3 regions of the Paenibacillus sp. CAA11 genome follow, and region 1 is predicted to be linked to each of the others. Evidence: predicted binding sites of a transcription regulator. Region 1 holds the regulator's gene; each other region holds the start of a gene.
What was found. Region 1 encodes Rex, which represses fermentation and respiration genes when NADH is low (regulators of the CRP and FNR family bind a similar motif). Its sites were predicted from a motif close to TTGTGAAATATTTCACAA; they were not measured.

Region 1 (4,750 bases):
CCACCCCAAACAAGCGGATCCGATCTATCTGCTGTAATGCACTAGGCTGTATAGAAGCTATGGGAGGCCGTACCGATCTGGCGAAGGCTATGTTTATGACGGCGTATCGCCTGGATCCTTCGCTTCCCGAGCCACTGCACAATCTGGAAGCGTGCCTTACAGATCAGGGGATCTACCGGTTTGAGAGCGAGCTTGCCTCCTTGATTTAACAGGCGAACCATCTGTGATGCGTTCCTGGCGCCCCGTGAGCGTCAGGAACGCATTGCTTTTTTTGGCTTCAATTTTCAAACGGCCATTTTTTTGTTATGCTTAAAGACAGACTGGAACGAAAGGGATTCTGAATAACAATGAAATATGCCGTACTCGATTTTGAAACGACGGGTAACCAGTCCTCTGATAAAATTATACAAGTGGGGCTTGCCATCATAGATCATGACTTACAGGTAACCCAGGTTTACGGTTCTTACGTCAACCCGGGGATGCCCATCCCGCCCTTCATTACCGGACTTACTGGAATTACCGACGAGGACGTCGCCCAGGCGCCAGGAATCGAAGAGGTGATGATGGAAGTTGTGCCCATGCTGGACGATGTTGTATTGGTTGGGCATAACGTAGCATTTGATTTTAACTTTTTACAAAATGCGCTCGATCAGTCAGGGTATCTCCCCTTTACCGGACGCATACTCGACACCATGGATTTTCTGAAAATCTGCTTTCCATCCCTTACGTCCTATCAGCTAGGCCTCGTAAGTGCAGAGTTTGGTCTGGAGCATGATCGGCCGCACCAGGCCGACAGCGATGCGCTTGCAACGGCACTTATTTTCCTGAAGTGTTTGGAGGAGCTTGAAGCGCTGCCGCTGATTACCCTTCAAAGGCTGTCTGATTTATTTGCAGGTGAGGACAGTGATTTGGGCTGGTTTTTTGATGCGTTAGTGCAGCAAAGAGAAAGCGAGGCGCTGCAAACTACGGACAGCGATGGCTTTACGTATTACCGCCAGTTTGCGCTCCAAGCTGAAGATTGGATGGATATTCTTCCCGCACGGATGAATGAGGAGAAGAACCCGCTGGAAGGTGTATCCTTTGACGGTTTTCTGGAGCTCGTCAGAGAGCGTCTGCGGGAGAAGCTGACAAATTACGAAGAGCGGGACGCTCAGAATTTGATGCTTCATGAAGTGATGAAGGCTTTTGAAGAAGACAAGCATCTTCTGGTGGAGGCGGGAACGGGCACCGGCAAATCGCTCGGTTACCTTCTTCCCGCGATTTATTCTGCTGTGAAGACCGGTGAGAAGGTCATGGTCAGCACGCATACGATCAACCTTCAAGAACAGCTGCGGGAGCGGGATCTGCCGCTGCTGACCGAAACGGTTCCATTCCCTTTCCGCGCTGCGGTTTTCAAGGGGCGTCAGCATTATTTGTGTCTGCGGAAATTCGAGCATAAGATCAATAGGCGGGATTTTGCCAATCCTAAGGAAGAAGCAATCACGGCCGGGCAAATGATCGTATGGTTAACCCAAACACAGAACGGTGATGACGAAGAGCTGAATCTGGGCCGCGGCGGAGACTTTTGGGAATCGGTGGCCAGTGAATCAGATTCCTGTCTTGGGCGCTCATGCCCATGGTTCCGCAAATGCTTCTACCATCGTGCCAAGCATGAAGCTGGAGTGTCGGATGTCGTCATTACGAACCATTCCAAGCTGTTCACCGATATCCAGGCCGGACATCAGCTCCTTCCAAGCTACGAACGCCTCGTGATCGATGAAGCCCACCATCTTGAAGATGTTGCTGGCAAGCATCTCGGACTGCATATGAAATATTTCACGATCATTCACACGCTGACCCGCCTTTATAAGGACAGCCGGACAGGCCAGCTTCCGAACCTGCGCATGCAGCTGCAAAGCACAGGCACGGAGAAGGCCCTTGAATGGAGCAGCGTGATTGACACCTTGTATCCTCCTCTAATTGAGGTGAAGGAGAGCTGGGACCGCTTGAGTGACCTTCTGTTCGGGCTGATGCCTGAACGCAGTGATGCTGCGCCAGGTGAGCCTGGGCAGTTCGTGCAGCGGCTCCTTCCGATGAAGAAGCCGAAGAACTGGGATCAGCTGCAGGTATTGGAGAATCAAATCCATATCTCCATCAGCGAGGTTGTCCGCAAGGGAGAGCGAATGCTGTCTGAAATTAAGGATGAACAAGAGGATTATGGCTCTGAAGGTCTCCTGACCGACCTGGGGGGCTTGTTCAAAGACTTGGGAGCGCTAAGAGATACACTGCGCTTTTTCATGAAGCTGGACAGCGAGGATACGGTGTATTGGCTTGAAGGCAACGGTCATTATCGCAGCAAGTCTCTCCAGCTGTATGCCGTGCCGATTGAAGTGAGCGAACAGCTGAAGGCCTATTTTTTTGACAAGAAAAAGAGTGTTGTGATGACCTCGGCGACACTGTCTGTAGATAAGTCGTTCCAATATATGATCGACCAGCTCGGACTGCAGGAGGCGGCAGAGCAGGATCGGCTCATAACAAGCATGCTTCCTTCGCCGTTCCGGTACCGGGAGCAGGCGCTGCTTGTCATTCCGCGGGACTTTCCCAGCGTAAAGGGAAGTGTAGGAGATGAGCATTTTATTCAGACCTTAGCAGGCTCACTTGCGGATTCCGCTATAGCCACACAGGGCCGGATGCTTGTTCTGTTTACGTCTTACCGCATGCTTCGTCAAGTCTATGATCCTTTGAAGGAGAGACTGTCTGCCCATGGAATTTCTGTCATTGGGCAGGGGGTGGATAGCGGCAGCCGTACCAAGCTGACCCGCAGATTCCAGAGCAAGGAAGCTTCGGTTCTGCTGGGGACGAGCAGCTTCTGGGAAGGGGTCGATATTCCTGGGGAAGCTCTGACCAGTCTTGCTATCGTCCGCCTCCCTTTTCAACCGCCCAATCATCCGCTGGTTGAGGCGAAGAGCGAGCGGCTGCAGCAGCAGAAGAAGAACCCGTTCATGAAGCTGTCGGTTCCCCAGGCAGTGATTCGTTTTAAGCAGGGGTTCGGTAGACTGGTACGATCCTCTAAGGATCGAGGAATTGTCATTGTTTATGATACACGTATACTGGAATCTTATTACGGCAAGTACTTCTTGTATTCTTTGCCGGGTCCCAAGATGGAACATATGCCTATGAGCCAAATGGTTTCCCGGATCTCGGACTGGCTTGACTCAGCCGAATAGTACGCACACGGGGCGTAAATAAGGGGGAACACTAGAGATGAAAACAGAGAAAATATCAGATGCCGTAGTTCGGCGTCTTCCGGTCTACCTGCGTTACTTGAATGAACTGAGCAGCCGTGATGTATCGACAGTATCTTCACAGGAGCTTGGGCAGAAGCTGGATTTGAATCCGGCTCAAATCCGTAAGGATCTAGCTTATTTTGGTGATTTCGGGCGCAAGGGGATCGGTTATGATGTGACCTATCTGATTGAGAAGATTCGGCACATCCTGAATTTGGATCAGCAGATTAGCGTGGCGTTGGTGGGGGCCGGTAATTTAGGCCAGGCCCTCTCCAACTACAATACTTATTTGAACGACAATATGAAGATTGTCGCTGTCTTTGATGCATCTCCTGCGAAGGTGGGATCAAAGATCAATTCATTGATGATCCAGCCGATCGAGGAGCTTGAGGAGACTGTCATCAAAGAGAACATACGAATCGCCATTATTACGGTGCCTGATTTTGAAGCACAGCGTGTTGCGGATCAGTTGGTTCGTGCAGGAATTCAAGCGATCTTGAATTTTGCTCCGTCCATTCTGAAGGTTCCATCTGAAGTTAGGGTGCATGCCGCCGATTTCACTACAGATTTGCTCAGCTTGGCATATTATTTGGATAACGGGAAGGAGAATCAGACGAATGAGTCGGAAGTGGCTGATTGAGAACGGAGCTTTTGCCGTAATGCAGGCAGAGAAGCCTGTAATCCATGGCTATATGCTGATCGAAGATGATCAGATAGCCTATATTGGAGAACAGCGCCCAAAGGTTCAGGAGGGTACTGAAGTATTTGACGGACGGCATCTTCTGTTCATGCCTGGCTTGATCAATACACATGGCCATGCAGCAATGTCTCTGCTGCGGGGTTATGGTGATGATCTAGCGCTTCAGGTATGGCTTCAGGAGAAGATGTGGCCGATGGAAGCAAAGTTTACCAGCGAGGATGTATATTGGGGAACCTCGCTTTCTGTATTGGAAATGCTCAAGGGAGGTACGACGACCTTTCTCGATATGTATGACCATATGGACCAAGTGGCTAAGGTGACTTCAGAAAGCGGAATCCGCGGCGTGCTGTCACGCGGCGTGATTGGTCTGTGTCCGCCTGATGTACAGCAGCAGAAGCTGGAGGAGGCCGCTCGCTTCTCCAAAGACTGGCACGGACAAGCTGATGGAAGAATTACAACGGTGATTTCACCGCATGCTCCTTACACCTGTCCTCCGGATTATATTGAGAAATTTGTGCAGCTCGCACATGATTTGAATTTGCCGATGCATACACATATGTCGGAGACGGCTGCAGAGGTTCAGCAGAACGTCGCGGATTATGGCCTTCGTCCGGTTGCACATCTTGAGAAGCTTGGCATGTTTAGCCGGCCTTCACTTGTTGCACATGCAGTTCACCTGGAAGATCAAGAGATTGAGATTCTTGCAGCTCACGGGGTAGCTGTGTCTCATAATCCAGGCAGTAATCTGAAGCTTGCGAGTGGAGTAGCCCGTGTACCGGATCTG
Region 2 (4,750 bases), 150 kb from region 1:
TTTTTCAATCACCGACATTTTGTATTCCCTCCATATATATAGTTTGGAGTGCGAAGGCTTGAAGGTTTAATTTATGACCTCCGCCTCAGATCCCTAAAATTTGTGATAAATTTCACATATCAGATACAACGAGCCTATTCTCTCTTGCTGATCTACTACTCTACTCGTTTTGTATCGGGGATCTTTTATAGCTTTATTTTATACCCATAGCGGTTGAAATGGTTGTGACAAATATCACTTTTTGAGTGATATTTGTCACCTTTTTCACAAAGTATTCTTATTCTTCAAATCTGCCGTAAAATGCATCTCTATATACTTCAGCAAGTTCAGTTACTAAAGGCAATTTAGGGTTCGCTGTAGTACATTGGTCCTCAAATGCACGATCGGCAAGGTAATCTACACGCGATTCGAAGTCTTTTGGATCGAAGCCAAGCTCTTGGAAGGTTTCAGGAATACCCAGCTTACGATTCATGTCGCGAATAGCATTGATCAAGCTCTTCACGCCTTCTTCCGTAGTGCGCGCAGGCAGCCCAAGAATCCGAGCAATTTCAGCGTAACGTTGGTCTGCAACAAAGTTAGTGTATTTAGGCCAAGCTGCAAATTTGGTTGGTTTCTTAGCATTATAACGGATGACGTGCGGCATCAGAATTGCATTGGTGCGACCGTGAGCTGTATGGTATTGACCGCCCCATTTATGCGCCAAGCTATGGTTGATGCCAAGGAACGCATTTGCAAAGGCCATACCTGCCAAAGTCGAAGCATTGTGCATCTTCTCACGGGCAAGTTTGTCACCTGTAAGAGCTGAAGCTTCAAGGTACTGGAACACCAATTGGATCGCTTTGATTGCTAGGCCATCTGTATAGTCATTAGCCATTACCGAAACATAAGCTTCAATAGCGTGAGTCAGAACGTCCATCCCTGTATCAGCAACTGCTGTTTTTGGCAGACTATATACAAATTCCGGATCAATGATGGCCACATCTGGTGTGAGCTCGTAATCAGCAAGCGGATATTTGGTGTTACCGTTAACTTTGTCTGTAATTACCGCGAACGAAGTAACTTCCGAACCTGTACCCGAAGTTGTTGGAATTGCAACAAATTGCGCTTTTTGACCAAGACGCGGGTATTTGTAAATCCGTTTGCGGATATCCATGAACTTCTGTTTGAGGTTATGGAAGTCAGTGTCCGGATATTCATAGAACAGCCACATGCCTTTTGCAGCATCCATTGGAGAACCGCCACCAAGTGCAATGATGCAGTCCGGCTGGAATTTGCTCATAAGCTCAGTACCGCGCTCAACCGTAGTTGTCGATGGATCTGGTTCAACGTCCGAGAATACCTCGATCGCTACCGGAGTTTGACGTTGGCGGAGGTAATGTTCGACGCGCTCTACATAACCTAACTTCACCATCATAGGGTCTGTTACGATCAGCACACGGCTGATATCCGGCATTTTGGCGAGATATTGAGTCGCGCCCTTCTCAAAATAAATCTTCGACGGAACTTTGAACCATTGCATATTCACGGTACGACGATTCACCCTTTTCACGTTGATCAAGTTCACAGCAGTTACATTCGACGAAGTAGCGTTACGACCGTACGATCCACAGCCCAGTGTCAGGGAAGGCAGGTTCGTGTTGTAAATGTCCCCGATGCCCCCTTGCGAGGATGGCTGGTTCACTAGAATACGGCAAGTTGGCAGGCGGTCCGAGAACTTTTGAATGATCTCTTCATTATTCGAATGGATCACCGAGGAGTGGCCCATGCCTCCAAAGGCTACAACTTCTGCTGCACGATCAATCCCTTGCTCCGCAGTCTTAACTTTATAGCAAGCAAGTACAGGGCTCAGCTTCTCAGCAGACAACGGGAATTTAGGACCTACGCCATCAATTTCAGCAACCAGAATCTTGGTGCCTGCTGGAACTTGAATTCCGCACAGCTCAGCAATTTTAGTCGCCGGTTGACCTACAATGGTCGGATTTACCGCGCATTTATCAGCGATGATCGCGCCTGCTGTCAATTTGGCAGCTTCTTCTTTATTTACAAAGTAGCATCCGTTAGCGATCATTTTTTTCTTCACTTGATCAAAGATCGGTTCTTCAATAATAACCGCTTGTTCGGAAGCACAGATCATACCGTTATCAAATGTCTTGGAGAGAATTAAATCGTTAACCGCTTGATCCAGATTCGCACTCTTCTCAATGAAGCAAGGAACGTTACCAGGACCAACGCCGAGAGCTGGCTTGCCGCAGCTGTAAGCTGCACGTACCATGGCAGATCCGCCTGTTGCCAGGATCAACGCCACATCAGGATGGTTCATTAAGGCATTCGTTCTATCCATGGAAGGAGCTTCGATCCATTGGATGCAATCAGCAGGTGCGCCATGTTTAACGGCTGCTTCGAGCAGAATCTTGGCAGCTTCACGGCTGCATTCTTGGGCAGATGGATGGAAGCCGAAGATGATTGGGTTCCGGGTCTTGATCGCTATCAGAGCTTTGAAGATTGTCGTTGAAGTCGGGTTCGTTACCGGAGTAATCCCCATGATAATACCGACAGGCTCAGCAATCTTCTGGAAGTTATCATATGGATTATCTTCAATAACGCCTACAGTCTTATCATTCTTAATGCTATGATAGATATATTCAGTAGCGAACATATTCTTGATGATCTTATCCTCATAAACACCGCGGCCTGTTTCTTCAATTGCTTTTTTAGCGAGGTACATATGCTTGTCAAGACCTGCAAGTGCCATTGCCTGAACAATTTCATCGATTTGAGCTTGATCCATGCTCATGAATGCTTCAGAAGCTTTCTTCCCTTTGTCAATCAAACCTTGAATGTACTCCTGGGCAGTTGGCTGCACGTTAACTGCTGCTTCATTCTTAACGGCCATCTCTCTCATCCTCCTAAATATATGTCTAATTCATTTGTGTTCGAGAACTTTGTAACACTTTGTTACAAAGTACCCTACAACCTGTTGCCTTGTTTGTTTTTTTCTACGTTTTGATCATAGCATATGCTTTTCTGTTTGTATAGTGAAAAAATTCACAATGTTTTTTTTTTTGAAAAACTAATCAAAAATCTCTAAAAATCAAAAATTATAGGTCTGATTTCGGTGCCTGACATTATTAGTTGATTGAAATCTAATCCTCCAATCCTATAATTATATTCCTAGGCATCTCTCCATCCTCTTAAAGCCCTAAAAACGGCCCCAAAAGTGAAAATAGTCACAATGTTTAAAAATTCGCCATGATTTTAAGCTTTTCATCCCCCAAAAAAATGTAAAACCGTTATATAATTAATTTAAAATTTTCAGAAAAATTTGGATTACAAAGGGGCAATCGATCATGAGTGAATATACAAATACTGTCGAGACCCGTGGGAATACGAGCTGTTTCTCCGACCAAAATTTCAACCGTCTTCTCGTAACCATGAAAGAGAAAAACTATCCTGAAGGATCTCACCTGTTCTGGGAAGGCGACTTTTCAGATAAACTGTTTTACATTAAGCGCGGCCGTGTCAAGTTAACCAAGTCTACAGATGAAGGCAAAGAACTTATCCTATATATGTACGGACGCGGAGATATGGTAGGTCAAGCAGACCCCTTCTTCAGTTCAAAGCACAGCTTTACGGCTGAGATCATTGAAGATTGTGAAGTTGGCGTCATTGAGCATAAAGATTTAGAAATTCTAATCTGCCAGCACTGTGATTTTGCCATTGATTTTATGAAATGGATGGGAATCCATCACCGGCTTACTCAGACTAAATTCCGTGATTTGATGATGTATGGTAAACCTGGCGCTCTATGCTCCACGCTAATCAGACTGAGCAACACTTATGGTGAACAGCATGGGGATACTATCTTGATTAATAAAAAGATCACTCACACCGATCTGTCCAATATGATCGGAGCCACTCGCGAAAGTGTGAACCGGATGCTGAGCGACCTTCGCAAGAAGGATGCTGTGGAATATGAGAACGGCATGATTGTAATCAAGGATCTGGTCATGCTGCAAGATATCTGCCACTGTGAGCTTTGCCCGAACGAAATCTGCAGAATTTAATTAGACATAAATCTACACTCCCCTTTGAGCACCTTGGTGCCCCAAAGGGGAGTTTTGCTGTTTGCTAAATTCACTGAATAAAAAAAGAGCACCCAATATAGGTGCCCCAAATATAAGGAGACTTACGGCCGCTTCTTGCGGACCGGTGAAATAAACCAGTAGGCCGTAGCTACGAACAAGGATCCTCCCACGATATTGCCAAGGGTGACAGGAATCATGTTATGCAGCCATCCAGCAAGCGTAATGCTCTCAGGGTGATTCGGCAGCAGATATGCCAGACTGAGCAGCGTCATATTGGCTACACTATGCTCATAACCGCTTGCTATAAAGGCGAACAAGCACCACCAGATCAGTACCAGCTTCGCAATCTCTTCCTTCGCGCGGCTGGACATCCACAAGGCTAGACAAACCAGCCAGTTACAGAGAATACCGCGAAAGAACAGCTCACTTAGAGGTAGAGACATCTTCTTGGCTGCCGCTGTAAAGAGTAAATGCTCAGGTCCCGCTGCCTTAAATATTCCGGAACCTACGATCAGCAGGCTGAGTAGCACAGCCCCCAGCAGGTTACCCAGGAAGACAATCCCCCAATTTTTCATCGTATCTGATACGGTAGTACGACGAGCCAGGGTGCTCGCTGTAAAGAACATATTATTCCCAGTAAATAATTCAGAACCTGCAAATACAAC
Region 3 (4,750 bases), 1.7 Mb from region 1:
AATGCCTGATCAATTGAACTGATCATCACGTTCGGGAATAAGCCTACAAACACGGCGCCGATTGCTAAAGCAATAACCGCCCCGGTCATCCCGAACGCCCAGCCATCCTTCCCTTTCGTCATGAAGTAGCCGGATAGCAGGAAGGCCACCAGGCCCAGAACGGCGAGCACGCTCAGTACAGCTCCATGAGCTTCGAACACATTGGTCTGATAATAAGTCATGACAGCAAACACCACCAGCAGCACTGCCAGCGGATACAGCAGCGTCTTCGCCAGCTTGCGAGCCCGTTCACGCAGTTCCCCTTCCGTACGGAGGGTTGTGAATACAAGGCCGTGAATCAGGCAGACCAGCGTTACCGTAATTCCGCCAAGAAGTGTATACAGGTTCACCATGTCGAACAGACCGGCCTTCATCTCCATCTGCCCGTCGATCGGCAGACCCTTCATAAAGCCTGCGAACACCACGCCGAGCAGGAACGGAGGCAGAAGACTGCCCAGGAAGATACATATATCCCATGTCTTCTTCCATCCTCCATGTTCGACCTTGCCCCGGAATTCAAAAGCCACACCGCGGGCGATCAGAGCGAGCAGCAGGACAACGAGCGGTGTGTAGTATCCGCTGAACATCGTCGCATACCAGTTCGGGAAGGCAGCGAAGATCGCCCCGCCGGCTGTCAACAGCCACACTTCGTTCCCGTCCCAGAAGGGCCCTATAGAATTAATGAGCACCCGGCGCTGGCTGTCATTCTTCGCCAGGATGCCCGTAGACATGCCGACCCCGAAGTCGAAGCCTTCCAGGAAAAAGAACCCGATAAACAGGACTGCCACCAAGATGAACCACAGCTCATTAAGAGACAGCATGATATCCCTCCTTGCCAAATGGGTCGCTGGACTTGTTGTCTGTCTTATCCAGCGCATTCGGACCTTTCTTAATTGTGCGTACGAACAAGTACACCAGAATAGCTCCAAGCACGGTATAAGCCGTACAGAAAGCAATCAGGGAGAACAGCACCTGACCGGCCGTAACGCTTGGGCTGACACTGTCAGCCGTGGTCATCAGACCAAATACCGTCCAAGGCTGACGGCCCATCTCTGTCATGATCCAGCCGGAAGTGTTCGCGATCACCGGCAGGGCAATCGCCCAAAGCATAAAGCGGTTAAACCATTTATTATTTCGTTCCAGCTTCTTGCGTGCAGCGAGGTAGGTGCCGTAAGCAGCCAGTACGATCATCAGGCAGCCAGCGGCCACCATGATACGGAAGCTCCAGAATGTAGTGCGGACTGGCGGAATATAGTCGCCCGGCCCATAGGTCTTGATGTATTCATCATTCAGCTCATTGATCCCTTTGACCTCCCCGGAGAACTTGCTGTAGGCCAAGAAACTCAGCAGATAAGGAATCTTAAGCTCATACTTGTTCTGCTTCGTATCCGGATCGATCGAGGCTATGACCGTCCAGCCAGCAGGGTCGCCACTCTTGCCCCATTGCCCTTCGGATGCCGCCATCTTCATTGGCTGAGTCCCAATCAAATACTGTGCCTGGCTGTGTCCGAAGATCGCTGTCAGGAAAGATGCAATCAGCGCAATGACGACTGCGATTTGGAAGGATTTTTTGAAAAATTGAATGTCCTGCTTCTTAAGCAGCTTATACGCACTCACTCCACAGACCAGGAATCCGCCGGTTGCTAGAGCCCCCAACACGGTATGCGGGAATTCAACCCAGAGTTGTCCGTTGCTCAGCAGGGCGAAGAAATCGTTCATCTCAGCCCGGCCATTGTTCACGGTGAAGCCTACTGGGTGCTGCATGAACGAGTTCGCGGCCAGAATCCACAGCGCGGAAAGCGTTGTGCCAACAACCACCAGCCAGATGCACAACAGGTGCACCTTCTTGGACAGACGGTCCCATCCGAAGATCCATAGACCGATAAAAGTAGATTCCAAGAAAAAGGCTAGCAGCGCTTCAATCGCCAGCGGCGCTCCGAACACATCCCCTACGAAGCGGGAATAATCGGACCAGTTCATCCCGAACTGGAATTCCTGCAAGATCCCGGTTACAACACCGACTGCAAAGTTAATCAGGAAGAGCTTGCCCCAGAACTTTGCCATCTTCTTATACTGTTCCTTGCCTTTGACAACATACATCGTTTCCATAATTGCAATCAGGAATACTAGCCCGATTGAAAGAGGAACGAAGAAAAAGTGGAATATCGTTGTCGCGGCGTACTGGATGCGTGCTAACAATAACGTATCCATGTGAAAATCTCTCCTTCTTTCTATTCAAATTTGATCGTAAAATAGGGTAGTTTTGTGATTCAGATCACTCTTCACTATATTGGCAGACATAAAAAGATTTCATTGTGATAAATATCACATAAATAGGAGTAAAAGTTTAAATTTTGTGACTGAAATCACATAATCGTAAAATTTGAACACAAAGAAAGCATATTTGAATGAGAAGTTTGTCATTTTTGGCCGCATATCTCATTGACAATCACAGTAGCTAAGCTGTATTTGTTACAGATTGTTCAATTTTGAACTTTGTCTATAGCCCTTATGGGTCATGCGAGGCACTAAGACGTTAAGATATCCTTTAATAAGAATTAGATTGCAGGAAAGGAGTGTGACTACGGGTTGACTTACATTATCATTTTAGCCCTTGCCGGCGTATCAGGATTTCTAGGCGTGTCATGGTTTACCGCTATGATCAGTAAGGAAGAGGCTGAAGCTGTTAAGCATTAATGTTGATATACGAAATCGAAGTCTAAGTGCTTTGAAAGTTGACTTCAGCCCATGAATATAGGACAAAATATAAACGCCGTACTCTTGTTACAGAGTACGGCGTTATTTTATTTCTCGTCTACATTTCGGTTTCTACCAGTTCAAATTTCGTCACATCGACCAATCCCCTGTTCGAGATCCGCAGATCCGGAATAACCGGCAGGGCGATCAGGGAGAAGGTCATGAACGGCGCGTTCAGCGGGCAGCCCAGCTGCTTCCATGCCGCTTCGAGCGCCTGCACCTGCTGAACAACTTCCTGAAGCGGCTTGTCGGACATTAAGCCGGCAATCGGCATCTCTACCCGGGCCAGCACCTGGCCATTCTCCACCGCGATCATCCCGCCGCCGCAAGCGGCCAGCTCATTCGCCGCCAGCGCCATGTCCTCGTCATTCACGCCCATTACCAGCAGATTATGGCTGTCATGGGCCACGGTTGAGGCGACTGCGCCGCGCTTCAGCTGGAAGCCGCTGGTGAAGCCAAGGCTGATCTGCCCGCTTGCCCGGTGCCGCTCAATACAGGCCAGCCGTACAATATCCTGGGCAGGATCCGGCTGGATGATGCCGTCCAACACCGGCAGCACGGCAGTTCTGCCCGTGGTGCGTGCGCTGTTCTCGATAGCCTGCACCACGCGCACCTTGGTCTCCTTTGCTTCCTTCCCAGCGCGGCTTGCCAGCTTGAAGTCATTCGGCGTCTGCGGCCGGGCCAGCCGGACCGAGCTGCGAGCCTTCGCCGGGTATTCGTAAGCGGGAAAGGATATGATGAGCTGCCCCTGCTCTGCAGCCAATAAGCCGTCTATGATCACGGCAGAAGGCTCCATTCGCTTCAGGTCATCCAGGAGCAGAATATCGGCGCACTTGCCGGGCGCAACTGCTCCCAGATCCTGCTCCAGCTTGAAGTAGCGGGCTACATTGAGGGTCGCCATCTGAATGGCGGTGACCGGATCTACGCCCTCCTCTATCGCGCGGCGCACCACATGGTTGAGATGCCCCAGCTCAACCAGCGTCTGCGGATAGACATCGTCCGTGACCAGTGAGATATTGCCTGTAGGCACTTTATCCTCGGTCACGACCTTAATCACTTCCTTCACATCATGCCAAGCCGAGCCTTCTCGGATCATCAAATGCATGCCCATCCGAACTTTCACCAGGCCCTGCTCCCGGGTAACCGTCTCATGGTCCGAGGTTACTCCTGATGCGATATAGGCTTGCAGCATATGCTCATCATCGCTAGGGAAATGGCCGGTCACAGTTTTCCCTGCCCGCTGTGTCGCCGCAATTTCTCCGTGCATCTTAGGATCGCCATAGATAACACCAGGGAAGTTCATCACCTCTCCCAGTCCCTCAACGCCTTCCCAGGTCAATCCCTCTTCAACATCCTTCACTTCAATGGAGGCGCCTGCATCTTCCAGGCCGTCGGTTGCAGGAACGCAAGAGGGATAGGTGGTGAACACCTTGAGCGGAAGCTGGCGCCCCTCTTCATGCATCCAGCGTACCCCTTCGGCCCCGAATACGTTAGCGATCTCGTGAGGGTCCATAAATACACCCGTTGTCCCTTTGACTAGTGCAGCCTTAGCAAACTCGGTGACAGTCATCATAGTGCTCTCCACATGCATGTGACCATCAAGCAAGCCAGGAGCGATATACCGGCCTGCAGCATCAATTACCCGAGTAGCCTCCCCAATCGTATAATCGGCATCTCCGACAAAGGCCACCCGCCCTGCAGAGATCGCCACATCTACTCCCTCCTGCAGCTCCCCGGAATACACATTAACCAAGGTTCCGTTCTTAATGACAAGCTCAGCCGGTTCCTCGCCAAGCGCTACCTTTGCTAGTCTTGCACTCACTTCATCCAGACGTTTTCTCCCATATGCATCCATTGCTTTTTGTCCCTCTTTCTATGTGATTCACGCTAGTTCCATTGCCTTCGGCAGCAAAAATTGCATTCCATAACAAACAGCCCGGCGGCATCGCTGCTT

Region 2: a site for Rex is predicted at 3,034-3,051, ahead of adhE (bifunctional acetaldehyde-CoA/alcohol dehydrogenase). Genes of this name have one in related genera too.
Region 3: a site for Rex is predicted at 2,353-2,370, ahead of DCC85_RS20805 (cytochrome ubiquinol oxidase subunit I). Genes of this name have one in related genera too.

Annotation. Positions count from the first base shown of each region.
Region 1 covers NZ_CP028922.1:2,728,778-2,733,527, reverse strand. Annotated here, with positions in the region: gene DCC85_RS12610 (tetratricopeptide repeat protein) at 1-209, shown strand, start outside; gene dinG (ATP-dependent DNA helicase DinG) at 348-3,206, shown strand; gene DCC85_RS12600 (redox-sensing transcriptional repressor Rex) at 3,244-3,906, shown strand; gene DCC85_RS12595 (amidohydrolase) at 3,884-4,750, shown strand, end outside.
Region 2 covers NZ_CP028922.1:2,883,090-2,887,839, forward strand. Annotated here, with positions in the region: gene pflB (formate C-acetyltransferase) at 1-18, opposite strand, end outside; gene adhE (bifunctional acetaldehyde-CoA/alcohol dehydrogenase) at 278-2,893, opposite strand; gene DCC85_RS13425 (Crp/Fnr family transcriptional regulator) at 3,348-4,064, shown strand; gene DCC85_RS13430 (formate/nitrite transporter family protein) at 4,187-4,750, opposite strand, start outside.
Region 3 covers NZ_CP028922.1:4,443,072-4,447,821, forward strand. Annotated here, with positions in the region: gene cydB (cytochrome d ubiquinol oxidase subunit II) at 1-860, opposite strand, end outside; gene DCC85_RS20805 (cytochrome ubiquinol oxidase subunit I) at 847-2,250, opposite strand; gene ade (adenine deaminase) at 2,855-4,651, opposite strand.